DNA from 3 places in the Paracidovorax avenae ATCC 19860 genome. Region 3 is predicted to be linked to each of the others. Evidence: predicted binding sites of a transcription regulator. Region 3 holds the regulator's gene; each other region holds the start of a gene.
The links. Region 3 encodes HrcA, which represses chaperone genes, less so after heat shock. Its sites were predicted from a motif close to TTAGCACTCNNNNNNNNNGAGTGCTAA; they were not measured.
Positions count from the first base shown of each region.

Region 1: the regulator HrcA is predicted to act here: its motif matches at 2,494-2,520, upstream of rpoH (RNA polymerase sigma factor RpoH).
Region 2: the regulator HrcA is predicted to act here: its motif matches at 4,120-4,146, upstream of ACAV_RS04460 (co-chaperone GroES).

Region 1 is NC_015138.1:4,317,791-4,323,939, reverse strand. Features, by position in the region: gene ACAV_RS18780 (Gfo/Idh/MocA family oxidoreductase) at 1-269, opposite strand, end outside; gene ACAV_RS18775 (Bug family tripartite tricarboxylate transporter substrate binding protein) at 388-1,416, opposite strand; gene rpoH (RNA polymerase sigma factor RpoH) at 1,522-2,463, opposite strand; gene ACAV_RS18765 (MarC family protein) at 2,951-3,652, shown strand; gene ACAV_RS18760 (MATE family efflux transporter) at 3,784-5,364, shown strand; gene ACAV_RS18755 (methyl-accepting chemotaxis protein) at 5,427-6,149, opposite strand, start outside.
Region 2 is NC_015138.1:1,011,440-1,017,588, forward strand. Features, by position in the region: gene ACAV_RS04445 (AraC family transcriptional regulator) at 1-443, shown strand, start outside; gene xylB (xylulokinase) at 471-1,934, shown strand; gene groL (chaperonin GroEL) at 2,037-3,674, opposite strand; gene ACAV_RS04460 (co-chaperone GroES) at 3,733-4,023, opposite strand; gene fusA (elongation factor G) at 4,613-6,149, shown strand, end outside.
Region 3 is NC_015138.1:3,981,196-3,987,344, forward strand. Features, by position in the region: gene ACAV_RS17390 (LuxR C-terminal-related transcriptional regulator) at 50-751, shown strand; gene ACAV_RS17395 (hypothetical protein) at 968-1,369, shown strand; gene hrcA (heat-inducible transcriptional repressor HrcA) at 1,401-2,405, opposite strand; gene ACAV_RS17405 (NAD kinase) at 2,435-3,331, shown strand; gene recN (DNA repair protein RecN) at 3,334-5,007, shown strand; gene rapZ (RNase adapter RapZ) at 5,004-5,876, shown strand; gene mutY (A/G-specific adenine glycosylase) at 5,873-6,149, opposite strand, start outside.

The DNA.
Region 1 (6,149 bases), 340 kb from region 3:
TCCACCATGTGTTTGCGCAACGCTTCGCGCACCGGCGCCTGGCCGGTGACGTCGATCACGATGTCCGCCGCGGCGCCATGCTGCTGCAGCAGGTCCATATAGTCCTGGTGGACGGGCACGCCATGGCTGCGTGCCAGGGCGACGCCGGGCAGCGAGAGATCCAGTTCCGCCACGCCCAGCACCTGGACGAAAGGCGCGGCCAGCAGCTGCCGCAGCAGCGGCGTGCCCGTCTGGCCGGCACCGATGACGATGATGCGGAATGTTGGCATGGCAGGGAACTCCCGGAAGTTGGATCGATGACAGGAGTCTGCAGGCGCGACGCCCTGGCGGGCATGATCTACATCAATGGCCGCGCTGCGTTCGCTGGGGCGGGGCGCCCGCGTGCCGTCAGTCCACCCGGATCTTCTGCGCGCGGATCACCTGCTCCATCTGCGACGTGTCCGCCTCGATGCGGCGGGCCAGTCCTTCCGCGGAGGTGCCGGCCACCTGCCAGCCCTGCTGGAACAGCGCCTCGCGCACTTCCGGCGTCCGGGCGATCCCGGCGATCGCCGTGGAAAGGCGCGCCCGGTGGGCGGAGGGCATCGACGCGGGCGCGGCGAAGGCATTCCAGATCTCCAGCTGGAAGTCCTTCACGCCAGCCTCGGCAAGGCTCGGGATCCCCGGCACGAGCGAACTGCGGCCGGCCGAGGTCACGCCCAGCAACTGTAGCTTGCCGCTGCGTTGCTGTGCCACGGCCAGCGCCGGCGGCAGCAGGGCCATCTGCAACTGCCCGCCGAGCATGCCCATGGCCACCTGCGGATAGCCCGGATACGGGACATGCACCGGCGCGATGCCCGTGCGGGCCTTGAGCAGTTCGGTCCCGATATGTCCCATGGTGCCGACGCCGGGCGTTCCGTAGCTCCAGCGGTCGCCCGCCTGGCGGGCTGCCTCCAGGAAGGTGCGTGCATCCGCATGGGCCGGCACCCCCGCCTGCGCCACGGGCGCCGTCAACACCAGCGGCGACACGCCCACGAGGCTCAGCGGCGCAAGATCCTTGTGCGGATCGAAGGGCAGCGAGGGGTTGACCAGCTTCGCGATGGTGAAGTTGACGTTGATGAACAGTCCGATGGTGTGGCCGTCCGTCGCCTTGGCCACGGCATCCGCGCCGATGTTGCCGCTGGCGCCGACCTTGTTCTCCACGACCACCGGCTGGCCCAGCGCACGGGCGAGCGGATCGGCGAAGGTGCGGGCCGTCAGGTCGGGCGAGGAGCCCGGGGGAAATCCCACGATGATGCGCAACGGCCTGGACGGCCACGCGGCACCCTGTGCCGGCGGCGGCGCTGCCACCGCCCATCTGCAGCCCAGCAGGGCGGCTCCGGAAGCGAGGATGCGGCGGCGGGCCAGGGAGATGGGAAGCGACTTGTCTGGGCGTTGCATGGAATGTGCGGCAGATGGAAAAAAAGGCGCGCTACCCGTCCAGGTAGCACGCCCGATTATCGCTGTCGCCACGAATATTCCGTAGCGCGAAACGACGTGAAGGGGTCAGGCGTATTCCGCCAGCGCCTTCTTCATCTTCTTCATCGCGGCCACTTCGATCTGCCGGATGCGCTCCGCGCTCACGCCGTACACCGCCGCAAGTTCATGCAGCGTCATGCCACCCGAGCCGTCGTCGTTGACCTTGAGCCAGCGCTCCTCGACGATGCGGCGGCTGCGGTCGTCCAGCGTGGCCAGCGCATTCGCGATGCCGTCCGTGGCCAGCACGTCGCGCTGGCGCGATTCGATCATGGCGGTCGGCTCATGCGTGCCGTCGGCCAGGTAGGCGATGGGGCCGTAGGCCTGTTCACCATCGTCCGACGGGGCCGGGTCCAGCATCACGTCGCCTCCCGACAGGCGCGTTTCCATCTCGATGACTTCTTCGCGCTTGACGTTGAGCTGCTGGGCCACGACGTCGATTTCCTGCTCGGAGAGCGTCTCGCGGTGGGTACCCGTGTTCCCGGCGGCGGAATCGGCCTTGAAGCCCTGCTTCATCGAGCGCAGGTTGAAGAACAGCTTGCGCTGGCTCTTGGTGGTGGCCACCTTCACCATGCGCCAGTTCTTCAGGATGTACTCGTGGATCTCGGCCTTGATCCAGTGCATCGCGTAGCTCACCAGCCGCACGTTCTGGTCCGGATCGAAGCGTTTCACGGCCTTCATCAGGCCCACGTTGCCTTCCTGGATCAGGTCGCCGTGCGGCAGGCCGTAGCCCAGGTACTGCCGGGCGATCGACACCACCAGCCGCAGGTGCGACATCACCATCCGGCCCGCGGCTTCCACGTCGTTGTGCTCCTTCAGCCGGCGGGCATAGGTGCGTTCCTCCTCGGCCGTCAGCATCGGCAGACGGTTCACGGCGGAGATGTAGGCATCCAGATTGCCCAGCGGGGGGATCAGGGCCCAGGCATTGGCCGGTGCGAGCGCGGTGGCGGCGGTTCCAGACTGAATCGTCATTCCAGAAATCCTTTCTTCCATGCTTTCACTTTAGCAGTCTATTGGAGGGAGTGCTAAGGTCGAAGTTCCTTTCCCTGCGTAGGACTGGGGATGTCTGCGAAGTGGGAGGGCGATTTCCGTCGGTTCCTGTCGACTCCCGGTGGGGCTTGTACTTTTCTCGCTGAGTTTTGTACTCGTCCGGCAAGGCTATTGGCACGTAAGCTTTTGATTCTGCACCCGCGCACTGCCGAGTCTCCGTGCGGTGCGACATCGCTTCGACCTCACCCACTCTCAACGCGGACGGAGCGCCGGAAGATCAGCACGAGGTGGGCTAGCTTGCATCGACCGGTGAAGCTCTGCTCAGGTGTTATCTTTGAAAGAAAGACACCGTGAGTACGTTGATGGAACAAGAGATCCAGCGCAGGACGGTGTTGGTGCAGGGCTTGATGGGTATCGGCAGTAATGACAACCCAGGCGGGCTCCGCTGGCGCATGCGAATAGGAACACCGTGACACTTGAACTTCTGGGCGCCTTCGGCAAGAGCTTTCTCTTCGTGGTGGCCGCGCTGCTGCCGATCCTGAACCCGGCCGCCACGGCGCCCATCTTCCTGGGCCTGACCGAGGGTGCATCACCGAACACGCGCGCGCTGCTGGCGCGCCGCATCGCACGCAACATGTTCTGGCTGCTGCTGGGTGCCATGCTGGTCGGTTCCTACGTATTGGAGTTCTTCGGCATATCCTTGCCCATCGTGCGCGTGGGTGGCGGCATGATCGTGGCGGCGACGGCCTGGCGGTTGCTGACGGCCACGCAGGCCACGGTGGACAGCCGCACCGAACTGGCCGAGAGCTTCACGCCCGACATGGCGCGGCGCCAGGCTTTCTACCCGCTCACCTTCCCGGTGAGTTGTGGGCCCGGCTCGATCGCGGCGGCCATCACGGTGGGTGTGTCGCTGGCCGACGCGCGGCTGTCGCTGTCACTGGCGCGGATGGGCGGCGGCGTGCTGGCGCTGCTGTCCGTCGCCGTACTGCTGTATTTCGCCTTCCGCTATGCACAGCAGCTGCTCAAGCCGCTCGGCGAAGCCGGCTCGGTGATCTTCCTGCGGTTGTCGGCTTTCATCCTGCTGTGCCTGGGCGTGCAGATCGTGTGGGATGGCGTGTACGAGCTGGGCGTCGCGATGTTGCGCGACGGGATGCTGCCAGTGCATTCTTGAGCGAAAACCATTAGTGGCGAATGTGGGCGCAAGGCGGTGAGTCGCCGGGCCGCGGCAGGATCCGCCTTCGCTGCCGCAGACTTTCGGCGTCGGCCGACAGGCCCCGCTGCAATGCGTGGACACCATGCCGCATGACCGCGTCGCCACCCGCTCTCCCTGGCGCTCCCTCGAGCCCACCTGCACATCCGATTGCAAGCCCGTCTTCTACCACCCGCGCCTCGACCCGCGACCTGACGCAAGGGCCCATCGGCCGCACCCTTCTGGTCTTCGCGCTCCCCATCCTGGCTGGCAACGTGCTGCAGTCGCTCAACGGCTCGGTCAACGCGGTGTGGGTGGGGCGCTACCTGGGCGAGGCGGCGCTCACTGCCACGGCCAATGCCAACAACATCCTGTTCCTCTTGATCGGCGCGGTGTTCGGCGTGGGCATGGCGGCCACCATCCTCGTGGCGCAGGCCATGGGGGCGCGCAACCCGCAGCAGGCGCGCCGCGTGATCGGCACCAGCGCGACCTTCTTCGGCGGCACGGCGGTGCTGATCGCGGCGGCCGGCCCGCCACTGTCGCGCGAGATCCTCGGATGGATGGGCACACCTGCCGCAGCCCTCCCGCTGGCCGAGGCGTACCTGCGGACGCTGTTCCTGGCCGTGCCGCTGCTCTACCTGTTCGCTTTCATCTCGGCCGTGCTGCGCGGTGCGGGCGACACGCGCACGCCGTTCCTGTTCCTGCTGCTGGTGGTGGTACTGGATACAGCGCTGAACCCGCTGCTCATCTTCGGCTGGGGGCCCGTGCCGCGCCTGGGTATCGCCGGCTCGGCCATGGCGACGCTGGTGGCCAATGCCACCAGCTTCGTCGCGCTGCTGGCCTGGCTGCGCTGGCGCCAGCACCCGCTCTGGATCGGGCGGGCCGACTGGCGGCTCTTCGTGCCCGACGGGGCCATCCTGCGCGCGCTGGTCGTCAAGGGGCTGCCGATGGGGGCTCAGATGGTGATGATCTCCACCGCCATGCTGATGCTGATGGGCCTGGTCAACGCGCAGGGCGTGGTCACCGCGTCGGCCTATGGCGCCGCGCTGCAGCTCTGGACCTATGTGCAGATGCCGGCCATGGCCATCGGGGCGGCCTGCTCGTCCATGGCGGCGCAGAACGTGGGCGCCGGCCGCTGGGAGCGGGTGGACGGCGTGGCCCGCAGCGGCACGCTGTTCAACTTCGTGCTGACCGGCGCTATCATCATGCCGCTGGTGCTGCTGGACCGCACGGCGCTGTCGCTCTTCCTGCCTGCCGGCAGCGCGTCGCTGGAGGCGGCGCGCCACTTGAATCACATCGCCGTGGGCTCGTTCCTGTTCTTCGGCGTGACCTTCGTGCTTTCGGGCGTGGTGCGCTCCACCGGCGCGGTGGTGCCGCCGCTCATCATCCTGGGCCTGGCGCTCTGGGGCATCCGCCTGCCGATCGCCTACGGCCTGCAGCCGTGGCTGGGCGCGGATGCGATCTGGTGGAGCTTTCCGGCGAGCGCGCTGTGCGCCATGCTGATGTCGATGGCCTACTACCGCTGGGGCCGCTGGCGCCAGGCGCGCATGCTCGCACCGGCCGAGCCGGTGGTGGCGACCCCGGCCGAAGTGGGTGGCCTGCCGCCGTCGCCGGTCTGCGCGCAGGCAGGCGCAGCGCACGGGTCACCCGGCCAGCAGGCCTGGCAGTCCGGCGCGACGCACCGGCCGGCTTGATGCTTTCCATGGCGGCAGGGGGTGCGCGTTCATAGCGCACATCGACAGCGCCAGCGTGGCTTTCATGCCGTGAGGGCAGCTGTGGGGCGGGAGAAACCCACTGCAGTATGGGAGGCGCGGCCGTCGCCCAGGTTGAACGTCGCCACGCCCCGCACGAGATCCTCGGCCTGCTTTTTCAGGCTGCCGGCCGCCGCCGCCATCTCCTCGACCAGCGCGGCGTTCTGCTGCGTGGCCTGGTCCATCTGCGTGACCGCTTCGCCCACCTGGCCCACGCCCGATGCCTGCTCCACGCTGGCGGCGCTGATCTCGCCCATGATGTCTGTCACGCGGTTAATTGCGCCGACGATCTCCGTCATGGTCGTGCCGGCTTGGTCCACCAGGGCGTTGCCGGCGGTCACGCGCTCCACGCTGGCGCCGATGAGGTTCTTGATCTCCTTGGCCGCGTCGGCGGAGCGGCCCGCCAGGCTGCGCACCTCGCTGGCCACCACCGCGAAGCCGCGCCCCTGCTCGCCGGCGCGCGCGGCTTCCACGGCGGCGTTCAGCGCCAGGATGTTGGTCTGGAAGGCGATGCTGTCGATCACCTGGATGATGTCGGAGATCTGTCGTGACGACTCGTTGATGCCGCGCATCGTCTCCACTACCTGGCTGACCACCTGCCCGCCCTGCATCGCGACGGTGGCCGCGTTCTTGGCCAGCTGGTTCGCCTGGCGCGCGCTGTCGGCGTTCTGCTGCACGGTCGATCCCAGTTGTTCCATGGAGGCGGCGGTCTGCTCCAGCGCGCTCGC
Region 2 (6,149 bases), 2.5 Mb from region 3:
TCTGCGAATTCCTCGCCGACCTGGCGGATTGCACCGACTACCGCCTGCTATCGAGCGTGCAGATGCAGGGCCAGCACGGAGCGGACGGCGATGCCCAGGTGGACCAGATCAATGGCATCGTGGACCGGATCACCCGCAACATCGCTGAGCCCATCTCCATGCAGGAGGTGGCCACCGAGCTGGGCATGAGCGAAAGCCGCTTCAGCCGATTCTTCCGGCGTGCCACCGGCAACAGCTTCACCGACTTCGTGAACCGCGTGCGCATCAACAGCGCCTGCCACCTGCTGATGCAGACCGACCACTACGTGACCGACATCTGCCACCAGGTGGGCTTCAACAACGTGGCCAATTTCAACCGGCGCTTCCTGGAGATCAAGGGCATGACGCCCACGGAATTCCGCCGGCAGGCCGACACCCGCTTCGGCGGCGCGCTGCAGCACTGACACACAACCTGCACAAGGAAGCCTTTCGTGTACCTGGGCATCGATCTTGGAACCTCCGAACTCAAGGCGCTGCTGCTGGCCCCGGACCACCGCATCGTGGGCGTGGCGCGCGCACCGCTCACCGTGCAAAGGCCGCAGCCGCTGTGGTCCGAACAGTCGCCGCAGCAGTGGTGGGACGCGCTGGAGTCCGTGATGCAGGCGCTGCGCAGCGCCCACCCGGCCGAGCTGGCGGCGGTGCGCGCGCTGGGCCTGTCGGGCCAGATGCATGGCGCCACGCTGCTGGACGCGGCCGGCAAGGTGCTGCGCCCGGCCATCCTGTGGAACGACGGCCGCAGCACCGCGCAGTGCGAGGCGCTCACGCGTGCCGTGCCCCATCTGGGCGATATCAGCGGCAACCTGGCCATGCCCGGCTTCACCGCACCCAAGCTGCTCTGGGTGCGCGAGCACGAGCCTGATGTCTTCGCCCGCACGGCCCGCGTGCTGTTGCCCAAGGACTGGCTGCGCTTCATGCTGAGCGGCGAGGCGGTGGGCGAGATGTCGGATGCGGCCGGCACGCTGTGGCTCGACGTGGGCACGCGTGACTGGTCCGATGAACTGCTGGCAGCGACGGGGCTCACCCGTGCCCACATGCCGCGCCTGGTCGAGGGCAGCGAGGTATCCGCGCAACTGCTGCCCGAGCTGGCCGCGCGCTGGGGCCTGGGCGAGCGCGTCGTGATCGCCGGAGGTGCGGGCGACAATGCGGCCAGCGCCGTCGGCATGGGACTGGTCGAACCGGGGCAGGGCTTCGTTTCGCTGGGCACTTCGGGCGTGGTGTTCGTTTCCACCGACCGCTTCCTGCCCAATCCCGCACAGGCCATGCACGCGTTCTGCCATGCGCTGCCCGGTCGCTGGCACCAGATGTCGGTGATGCTGTCGGCGGCCAGCGCCGTGCAGTGGGCCAGCAAGACCTTCGGGTTCGCCAGCGAGGCGGCGCTGCTCGAAGCGGCGGCCACCGTCGCCGACGTGCAGCGCGACCGCTGCCCGCTGTTCCTGCCCTATTTGTCCGGCGAACGCTCGCCGCACAACCATGCCGGCGCGCAGGGCGTGCTGTTCGGCCTGACCCATGCGCACGGCCCGGCCGAGATCGCCTATGCCGTCGTCGAAGGCGTGAGCTTCGGCCTGCGCGACGGCCTGGACACCCTGCGCCTGCCTGAAGGCATGCCCCTGCGCGAAATGGCGCTGGTCGGCGGCGGCGCGCGCAGCGCCTGGTGGGGACAGTTGCTGGCCGACATCCTGCAGGTGCCGCTCACCCTCTACGAAGGCAGCGAAACCGGTGGTGCCCTGGGCGCCGCACGGCTGGCCTGGCTGGCCGAGGGGGGCCGCGTGGCCGAAGTCTGCACACTGCCGCAGCCCCGCCAGCGCTTCGATCCCGCGGCGGCGGATGCGGCCGGACATGCGGCGCGCCATGCGCGCTTCCAGGCACTCTACCGGGCGCTGCGCAATCAGTTCTGACCAAGGACTCTCCGGCGCCGTGCCGGAGCCACGACGCAGGGCCATGAAAAAAAGGGCCGCTTGCGCGGCCCTTTCGTCGGGTGAGCGAGGCTCAGCCGGGCATTACATGCCCATGCCGCCCATGCCGCCCATGTCGGGCATCGCGGGAGCAGCCGCTTCGTCCTTCGGAGCCTCGGCCACCATGGCTTCGGTCGTCAGCAGCAGCGAAGCCACGGAAGCGGCGTTCTGCAGGGCCGTGCGGGTCACCTTCGTCGGGTCCAGGATACCCATTTCGAGCATGTCGCCGTAGGTGTCGTTGGCGGCGTTGAAGCCATAGTTGCCCTTGCCGTGCAACACGGCATTGACCACCACGGACGGCTCGCCACCGGCGTTGGCCACGATCTCGCGCAGGGGCGCTTCGATCGCCTTCAGGATCAGCTTGATGCCGGCGTCCTGATCGGGGTTGTCACCCTTGATCTCGCCAGCAGCCTGCTTGGCGCGCAGCAGGGCCACGCCGCCGCCGGCCACGATGCCTTCTTCCACGGCAGCGCGGGTGGCGTGCAGCGCGTCTTCCACGCGTGCCTTCTTTTCCTTCATCTCGACCTCGGTGGCAGCGCCGACCTTGATCACGGCCACGCCGCCAGCCAGCTTGGCCACGCGCTCCTGCAGCTTCTCGCGGTCGTAGTCGCTGGTCGCTTCCTCGATCTGGATGCGGATCTGCTTCACGCGGGCTTCGATGTCAGCGGCAGCGCCTGCGCCGTCGATGATGGTGGTGTTTTCCTTGCCCACTTCGATGCGCTTGGCCTGGCCCAGGTCGGCCAGGGTCACCTTCTCGAGCGTCAGGCCCACTTCCTCGGCGATCACCTTGCCGCCCGTCAGGATGGCGATGTCTTCCAGCATGGCCTTGCGGCGGTCGCCGAAGCCAGGTGCCTTCACGGCCACGACCTTCAGGATGCCGCGGATGGTGTTCACCACCAGGGTCGCCAGGGCTTCGCCCTCGACTTCCTCGGCGATGATCAGCAGCGGACGGCCAGCCTTGGCGACCTGTTCCAGCGTGGGCAGCAGGTCACGGATGTTGCTGATCTTCTTGTCGAACAGCAGCACGAAGGGGTTGTCCAGCAGGGCGGCCTGCTTTTCGGGGTTGTTGATGAAGTAGGGCGACAGGTAACCGCGGTCGAACTGCATGCCTTCCACGACATCCAGCTCGTTGTCCAGGCTCTTGCCGTCTTCCACGGTGATCACGCCTTCCTTGCCGACCTTGTCCATGGCGTCGGCGATGATCTTGCCGATGGATTCGTCGGAGTTGGCGGAGATCGAACCCACCTGGGCGATTTCCTTGGAGGTCGTCGTGGCCTTGGAGGCCTTCTTCAGTTCGGCGACCAGGGCCGTCACGGCCTTGTCGATGCCGCGCTTGAGGTCCATCGGGTTCAGGCCGGCGGCCACGTACTTGGAACCTTCGCGGACGATGGCCTGGGCCAGCACCGTGGCGGTGGTCGTGCCGTCACCAGCGTTGTCGCTGGTCTTGGAAGCCACTTCCTTCACGAGCTGGGCGCCCATGTTCTGCAGCTTGTCCTTCAGTTCGATTTCCTTGGCCACGGACACGCCGTCCTTGGTCACGGTGGGGGCGCCGAAGGAGCGCTCGAGCACCACGTTGCGGCCCTTGGGGCCCAGGGTCACCTTGACGGCGTTGGCGAGGATGTTCACGCCTTCGACCATGCGAGCGCGGGCTTCGCCGCCGAAAACTACGTCTTTTGCTGCCATTTTGTTTCTCCGGATTCAGTCAACAGGAAGTTGGAAGAGGATGTGATCCGCGAAGCGATCACTTCTCGACGACTGCGAACAGGTCGTCTTCCTTCATCACCAGCAGTTCGTCGCCGTTGACCTTGACGGTCTGGCCAGAGTACTTGCCGAACAGGACGCGGTCGCCGACCTTGACGCTCAGCACGCTGAGTTCGCCCTTGTCGTTCTTCTTGCCAGGGCCCACGGCCAGGACTTCGCCTTGATCGGGCTTCTCGGCAGCGTTGTCGGGGATCACGATGCCGGAGGCGGTCGTGGTTTCGCTTTCAATGCGCTTGACGATCACGCGATCGTGCAGGGGGCGAAGGTTCATTTGCATCTCTCCTGGTTCAATAAGGATTGCGACATCGACAGGACGCCCGCCAAGGGCGGGCGTCGGGATCTTCAGCGGCCGTGTCCCACACGGTTGTTAGCACTCGTCCGCCTCGAGTGCTAATGATACGGGCATTTGTCGGCGTTTCAAGGGGGCGGAGCAGGAGGGCATCGCCGGCGATCGATGCACAAGCCGCGAAGGGCCTTGCCCCCTGGATGGCCGAAGAGGATAATTCGCCCCATGGACATTCTGACCAACGTGATCAAGGCTTCTTTCGCCACCTAGTTGCGCCCACTGATCGCGTATCGGAGGGCTGCGCGCCTTCCGGTCACCACGGACCCCGGCAGGCTCGCACCTCCGGGGTTTTTTGTTTTCCAGGCTTTTCCACCGACACCCATGCGTACCTACGACAAGTTGATCGCCACGATTCCCGATCGCCGGAGCTTGAGTTCCGTGCGCCCGGGCTTCGGCGACAGCACATCCCCGATTCCACGCTAGCCCGAAGGCGGATCTTCCCGCCGGGCTGGCGAATAGCCAACCAGGCGGCAGCTGCTCGCAGAGCCGAGTGCAGCCGCAAGAAAGATTCGCCATGAGAAATTCCCGCAACCATACCGCCCGTCTGCGAAACATTGGTGTCATCGCCCACGTCGATGCGGGCAAGACGACCACCACCGAACGCATCCTGTTCTATACCGGCGAAAGCCATCGCATCGGCGAAGTGCACGACGGCACGGCGCACATGGACTTCGACCCGCAGGAGCAGAAGCGCGGCATCACCATCCACAGCGCGGCCGTCACCGTGCATTGGAAGGGCACGCAGCTCAACCTGATCGACACCCCCGGCCACATCGATTTCAACATCGAGGTGAACCGCTCGCTGCGCGTGCTCGACGGCGCGGTCGTCGTGTTCGACGGCGTGGCCGGCGTGGAGCCGCAGACCGAGACCAACTGGCGCCTGGCCGACAGGTACCGTGTGCCTCGCATCGCCTTCATCAACAAGCTCGACCGCGTGGGGGCCGATTTCGGCCGCGTAGTGGCCATGATGGGCGAGCGCCTGGGCGTGCGCGTCGTGCCGCTGCAGATTCCCATCGGTTCGGAAGGCGACTTCCGCGGCGTGGTGGACCTGCTCAGCCTGCGTGCCCTTATCTGGGACAGGGACGATGCCAGCGCTTCCTATCGTGAAGCCGACGTGCCCGCCGACCTGGCCGAGCAGGCTGCGCATGCGCGCGCCCGCCTGGTCGAAGCGGCGGTGGAGCAGGATGAAGCTGCCCTGGAGGCCTACGTGAACGGTGAGCCCATTGTCGTGGACGTGCTGCGCTCGCTCTTGCGCCGGGGTGTACTGGCGGGGGCCTTCGTTCCCGCGCTGGCGGGCTCGGCCTTCAAGAACCGCGGCGTGGAGCCTCTGCTCGATGCCGTGGTGGACTATCTGCCCTCGCCGGAAGACGTCGCGCACGCGGGCCACGTCGACGGCAGGCCGGCATCCGCGGCAGATCCGTTCTCGGCCCTGGCGTTCAAGGTCGTCGCCGACGACCATGGCGCCAAGGTGTTCGTGCGCGTTTACAGCGGCCGGCTGGTCCGGGGCGATGTGGTGCTCAACACCGTCACCGGAAGGACCGAGCGTGTATCGAGGCTGTACGAGGTGCATGCCGACAAGCACATCGAGCGCGATGAACTGGTGGCGGGCGATATTGCTGCCGTCGTCGGCCTCAAGGACACGCTCACCGGCCATACCCTGAGCGATCCGGACCATCCTGTGGTGCTGGAGCAGATCAGCGTGCCCGAACCGGTGATCCATGTGGCCATCGAGCCCCGGGCAAGCGCTGACCAGCAGGGCCTGTCGAAGGCGCTGCAGTCCCTGCTGCGCGAAGACCCGAGCCTGCGCCTGCAGCAGGATGCCGATTCCGGCCAGACCATTCTGTCCGGCATGGGCGAACTGCAGCTCGAAGTCTCGATCGAGAAGCTGAGCGCGCGCCATGGGGTCGATGTGTCGGTCGGACGTCCCCAGGTGGCCTATCGTGAAACCATTTCCCGCCGTGTGGAGGTGAACCATGTGCACAAGAAGCAATCGGGTGGTCCTGGCCAGTTCGCCGAGGTAAGGCTGCAGTTCGAGCCCCTCCCCCGGGGCG
Region 3 (6,149 bases):
TTACGGTCGAGTTGCTTTTGATGATCCGGCCTGGTCGCCAGAACGTCGTATGCCCCTGTCCGCCTTTTCCCGCCTTCCGCTGGCGCACTACGCGCTTGTCATCGATGACCATCCACTCGTTGCACGTGGCATGGCCGAGTTCCTGCGCCTCCACCCCCGGCTGGAGGAAGCCCGCCATGCCCACGAAACATCCGAGGCCCTGCGCATCATTGCCTCGCACGGCTCGCCCATCCTGGCGCTGGTGGACTTCTGGCTCGCGGAGGGTGCCGCGACGTCTTTCATCGACAACCTTTTCGCGATGTCCCCCGGGACACGCGTGCTGATCGTGAGCGCGGACCACCATCCAGCCATTGTGCTCAAGGCCCGGGCCAGCGGCGCCCACGGATTCATCCACAAGCGGGAACCGCCCGAGACCTTCCACGCCGCCATCAATGCCGTGCTCGATGGCGCCTCCTGGTTCGACTCCGGGGCGACGGCATGCCTTTCCAGCACGGCTACCACCACAGCCATCGGTGCCACGACACCCCGCGAGATCCATCTGTCACCTGCCGATCTCGGCCTGACCCCGCGCCAGGGGCAAATCCTCGCGCTGGTCCTGGAGGGACTGCCCAACAAACCCATCGCGAATGCGCTGCATCTGTCGGAGCACACGGTCAAGGAACACCTCACGGCCATCCTGCAAAAGCTCGGCGCGAGCAACCGGGTGGAACTTATCTCCAGGCTGCGCGGCGTCCGGATGGATGAATCCTGAGCCGCCCGGCGCAGCCGCGCCGCGGCTGGTCCGGTCCAACCGACACAAGGGGTTACGCAATTCCTGCCATGGCGGGGGACCAGCCGGAGGGGCGACCCCGTATAAATCTGCGTTCCCCTCGCAGAACCAGCCGGTTCGGGTGCAGGGATCCCATCGGCCTGGAAGCTGAAAAACGTATGGCTGGCACGCACACGGCCCGCCCGGATTGGAGAAAACATGAGGATTGCCGCCCCATTGCTCGTCATCGGCCTGTTCGTCGCCCCTGCGGCCTGGTCCGCCAACCGCGCCTGCGTGATCGAGGGAACCATCTCCGTCGCGGGTTCCAGTACGGCGGTGAAAGACTGCATGGAGTTCTCGTCCGACGTCACGGCGGAGCAACTCAAGAGCAGCTGCGACGCGGTCGCACAGGCATCGGCCGGGTTCGGTGGCAAGCCGGGCAAGGTGACACTCATGCGCCAATGTCCACGGCCTGCCAGCGGTGCGTGCAAGGGACTGATGGGCCGACCGCTCGATGCCTACTATTACGGACTGTCGGCCGATGCCATCCAGCAGAAGCGGCAAGCCTGCGAAACCTCGACCGCGGTGATCAAGGGCGGTACGTGGAGCGACGGCAAGTAGCCATCCGCAAGTGCTATCCGAGTGGGTCGTCCTAGCGGCGATGGCTCAGCGCATTGGTCACCAGCTTGGAGGTGATATCCACGATCTGGATCATGCGGTCGTAGGGCATGCGCGTGGGGCCGATGACGCCCAGCGTGCCCACGACCTGCCCGTCCACCTCGTACGGGGCGCTGACCACCGACAGTTCCTCGAAAGGCACGACCTGGCTTTCGCCTCCGATGAAGATGCGCACGCCTTCGGCCCGGTTGGAGACGTCGAGCAGGCGCAGTATCTGGGTCTTCTGCTCGAAGAGGTCGAAGGCCTTGCGCAGGTTGCCCATGTCGTTGGAGAAATCGCTCAGGGCCAGCAGGTTGCGCTCGCCGGATATGACAACCTCCTCCTGCGATGCGGCCATGGCCTCGGAGCCGACGTTCACCGCGGCCTGCATGAGGGAAGCGATCTCTCCGCGCAACTGGTCCACCTCGGTCTTGAGCCGCTCGCGCACCTCGTCCATCCCCAGGCCGGAATAGTGGCTGTTGAGGAAGTTGGCGGCCTCGGCCAGTTGCGACTGGGAATGGTCCACTTCGGTGAAGATGACGCGGTTCTGCACATCCCCGTCCGGAGAGACGATGATGACGAGCAGGCGCCGCTCCGAGAGGCGCAGGAACTCGATGTGGCGGAAGACCGACGGCCGGCGCGGAGCCATCACCACGCCCACGAACTGCGAGAGGCTCGACAGCAGCTGCGCGGCGTTCGCGATGACCTTCTGCGGCTGGTCGGCCGCGAGCTCGGGGGAGCACAGCTCACCGCGCTGCACCGTCAACATGGTGTCAACGAACAGCCGGTAGCCTTTGGCGGTGGGGATGCGGCCCGCGGAGGTATGGGGGCTGGCGATCAGCCCGATGTCCTCCAGGTCGGCCATGACGTTGCGTATGGTGGCCGGGGAAAGGTCCAGGCCCGACGCCTTCGACAACGTGCGCGAACCCACCGGCTGGCCGTCGGCGATGTAGCGCTCGATCAGCGCTTTGAGCAACAACTTGGCACGGTCGTCGAGCATTGAATCATTTTAATGATCTAATTTCCGTGATGAAGCTCAGGTTCCAACGCGTGGCGCTCGTCGGCAAGTACCAGGCGCCCACTTCTGCAGGCATGTCCGACAGTTCGCGCGACGCGCTGGACGGCATCGCCAGATTCCTGGCCAACGAGGGGTGCGAGGTCGCCCTCGAGGCGGATACCGCCGCGAACACGGGGTTCACCAACTACCCGGCGCTCTCCGTGGAGCGCATCGGGCTGGACTGCGATCTCTGCCTCGTGGTGGGCGGCGACGGCACGATGCTGGGCGTCGGCCGGCAACTCGCCCAGTACCGCACGCCGCTCATCGGCATCAACCAGGGCCGGCTCGGCTTCATCACCGACATCCCCCTGGGCGAGTACCCGACGGTTCTCAAGCCCATGCTGCGGGGCGAGTACGAGGAAGACCTGCGCCCCCTCATGCGGGCCCGGGTGATGCGCCAGGGCCAGTGCGTGTTCGAGGCACTGGCGATGAACGACGTGGTGGTCAACCGCGGTTCCACGTCCGGGATGGTGGAACTGCGCGTGGAAGTGGGCGGCCATTTCGTGTCCAACCAGCGCGCAGACGGCCTCATCATCGCTTCGCCCACGGGCTCCACCGCCTATGCCCTGTCCGCAGGCGGCCCGATGCTGCACCCGACGATTCCCGGCTGGGTGCTGGCGCCGATCGCGCCGCATACGCTGTCGAACCGGCCCATCGTGCTGTCGGACAGCATGGAAGTGGCCGTGGAAGTCGTCAGCGGGCGCGATGTCAGCGCGAATTTCGACATGCAGTCGCTCGCGTCCCTGCAGCACGGCGACCGCATCCTGGTACAGCGCTCGGACTACCGGGCGCGCTTTCTCCATCCGCGCGGCTGGAACTACTTCGCCACGCTGCGCAAGAAACTCCGCTGGAACGAAGGAGGCTACTGAGCATGGCGTTGAAGCGGATTGCTCTGCGTGATTTCGTGATCGTCGAGTCCCTCGAGCTCGACCTCCATACCGGATTCACCGTCCTGACCGGCGAGACCGGCGCCGGCAAGTCCATCCTCATCGATGCGCTGCAGCTGTTGCTGGGCGCGCGTGCCGACCCGGGCGTGGTCCGGGAAGGTGCGGCGTCCACGGACCTGTGCGCGGAGTTCGATGGCACCCCTGCCATCGCGGCCTGGCTGGACGATGCGGGCATCCCTCCGGAAGACGGCCTGCTGCTGCGCCGCACCATCGACACCCAGGGCAAGAGCCGCGCGTGGATCAACGGGGTGCCGGTGACCGCGACGCAGATGCGCACCCTGGGATCGCACCTGCTCGACATCCACGGACAGCATGCCTGGCAGAGCCTCACGCGCTCGGACGCGGTGCGCGGCCTGCTGGATGCGTACGGCAGCATCCGCCCGGAAGGCCTGCAGCCCCTCTGGACGCGCTGGCGCGACGACCGCAAGGCACTGGATGCCGCCGTTGCGGGCCAGAACGACATCCAGCAGGAGCGCGACCGGCTCCAGTGGCAGATCGCGGAGATGCAGAAGCTCGCCCCCGCCGATGGCGAATGGGAAGAGCTGAACGCGCAGCACACGCGCCTGTCGCATGCGCAGGCGCTGATCGACACGGCACAGGACGCGCTGTCGGCGCTGGAGGATGATGAATCGGGCGCTCACGGCCCGCTGGTGCGCGCCCGCGGCCTGCTCGAAGGCAAGGCGTCGCTCGACCCGCAGTTCCAGTCCATGCTGGACGTGCTGGCGTCCTGCCTGGCCCAGGCATCGGACGTGGCGCATTCGCTCCAGGCCTACCTGCGCCACACCGACGTGGACCCTGACCGGCTCGAAACGCTGGATGCGCGCATGGGGCTCTGGATGTCGCTGGCACGGCGCTTCAAGCGCCAGCCGCAGGACCTGCCCGCACTGCTCGCCGGCTGGGAGGAAGAGCTCGCACGCCTGGACGGGGCCTCGGATGTGGAAGCCCTCGCGGAGCAGGCCCGCAAAAGCGAAGCCGCCTATATGCAGGCTGCCCGGGAGATTTCGCAGAAGCGCGCCAAGGCGGCTCCACAGCTCGCGCGCGCCATCACCCAGGCCATGCAGGGCCTGGGCATGAAGGGCGGCCGCTTCGACGTGGCGCTCGACACGCAGGCCGAGCCTGGTCCCCACGGGCTGGACAGCGTGGCATTCCTGGTCGCGGGCCACCAGGGGGTGACGCCTCGCCCGATCGGCAAGGTGGCCTCGGGCGGCGAACTGTCGCGCATCTCGCTGGCGATCTCGGTGACCACCAGCCGCCTGGGCGAAGCACCGACGCTGATCTTCGACGAGGTCGATTCCGGTGTCGGCGGCTCCGTTGCGGAAACCGTGGGGCAGCTGATGCAGCGGCTAGGCCGCGACCGGCAGGTACTGGCGGTGACCCACCTGCCGCAGGTGGCCGCGTGCGCAGACCACCACCTGGTCGTGTCCAAGCGCTCCCGCCAGCAGGGAACGGTCAGCACGGTGGCCGCCGCGGAAGGCGACCGCCGCATCCAGGAAATGGCACGCATGCTCGGCGGCGAGCGCGCTTCGGCCGCCACCCTGGCGCACGCCCGCGAGATGCTGGACAACAGCCGCGCGGCAGCCAAGGGAGCCAGAGCATGACGGCCAACACCCTGGAGATCGTGCTGATCACGGGCATGTCGGGTTCCGGCAAGTCCGTGGCGCTGCACGCGCTGGAAGACGCGGGCTATTACTGCGTGGACAACCTGCCCCCGGAGCTGCTCGCGGCCTTCGTGGCGCTGGAGCACCAGCACCACGGCAACCGGGTGGCCATCGCCATGGACGTGCGCAGCGCCACGGCGCTGCCCCTGGTGCCGCAGCAGCTGCGCCGCCTGCGAGCGGAAGGCGTGACCGTGCACTCGCTGTTCCTGGATGCCACCACGGACACGCTGGTGCGCCGCTTTTCGGAAACGCGCCGCCGCCATCCGCTGTCCCGCGACGAATGGTACGGCGAGCCACATGCACTACTGGAAACCATCGAGCTCGAGCGCGAACTGCTTGCCGACCTGCGCGAGCAATCGCACGTCATCGACACCAGCGCGATCCGCGCCGCGCAGTTGCAGGGCTACGTGAAGAGCCTGATGCCGGCGCTGCCAGGTCAATTGACGCTGGTGTTCCAGTCGTTCGCGTTCAAACGGGGCGTGCCGGTGGACGCGGACTATGTCTTCGACGTGCGCATGCTGCCGAACCCGCATTACGAGCCGGGCCTGCGCCACCTCACGGGCAAGGACCAGCCGGTGGTGCATTACCTGGAACAGGCCCCGGAGGTGCTGCAGATGCGCGAACACATCTCCGGCTTCCTGGGGCACTGGCTCGAGCCGCTGGCACAGAACCACCGCAGCTATGTCACGGTGGCGATCGGCTGCACGGGCGGACAGCACCGGTCCGTCTATCTCGTCGAGCGACTCGCAGCGGAATTTTCAGACCGCTGGACGACACTGCGACGCCACCGGGAACTCGACGGACGCTAGGCGGCGGGCAGCCGCAATTGATCCAGGAGCTTGCGCACGGGGGCCGGCAATCCCAGCGCCTTCCATTGCGCGGCCGTGTACCAGCCCCCCTCCTGCCCGGCTTCGGCCTGGCCGGGCGCGACATGCTCCGGCCCGGGCACCAGCAGGGGATGCAGGTGCAGGTCCCGGTGCGTGAGGACATGGAACACGGCATCCAGTTCCCGTGGCGGGCGGACCACGCCGCGCTGCGCCAGCCAGTCCCGGGCCTCCTCCCGGCTGTCGAACATGGGTGGG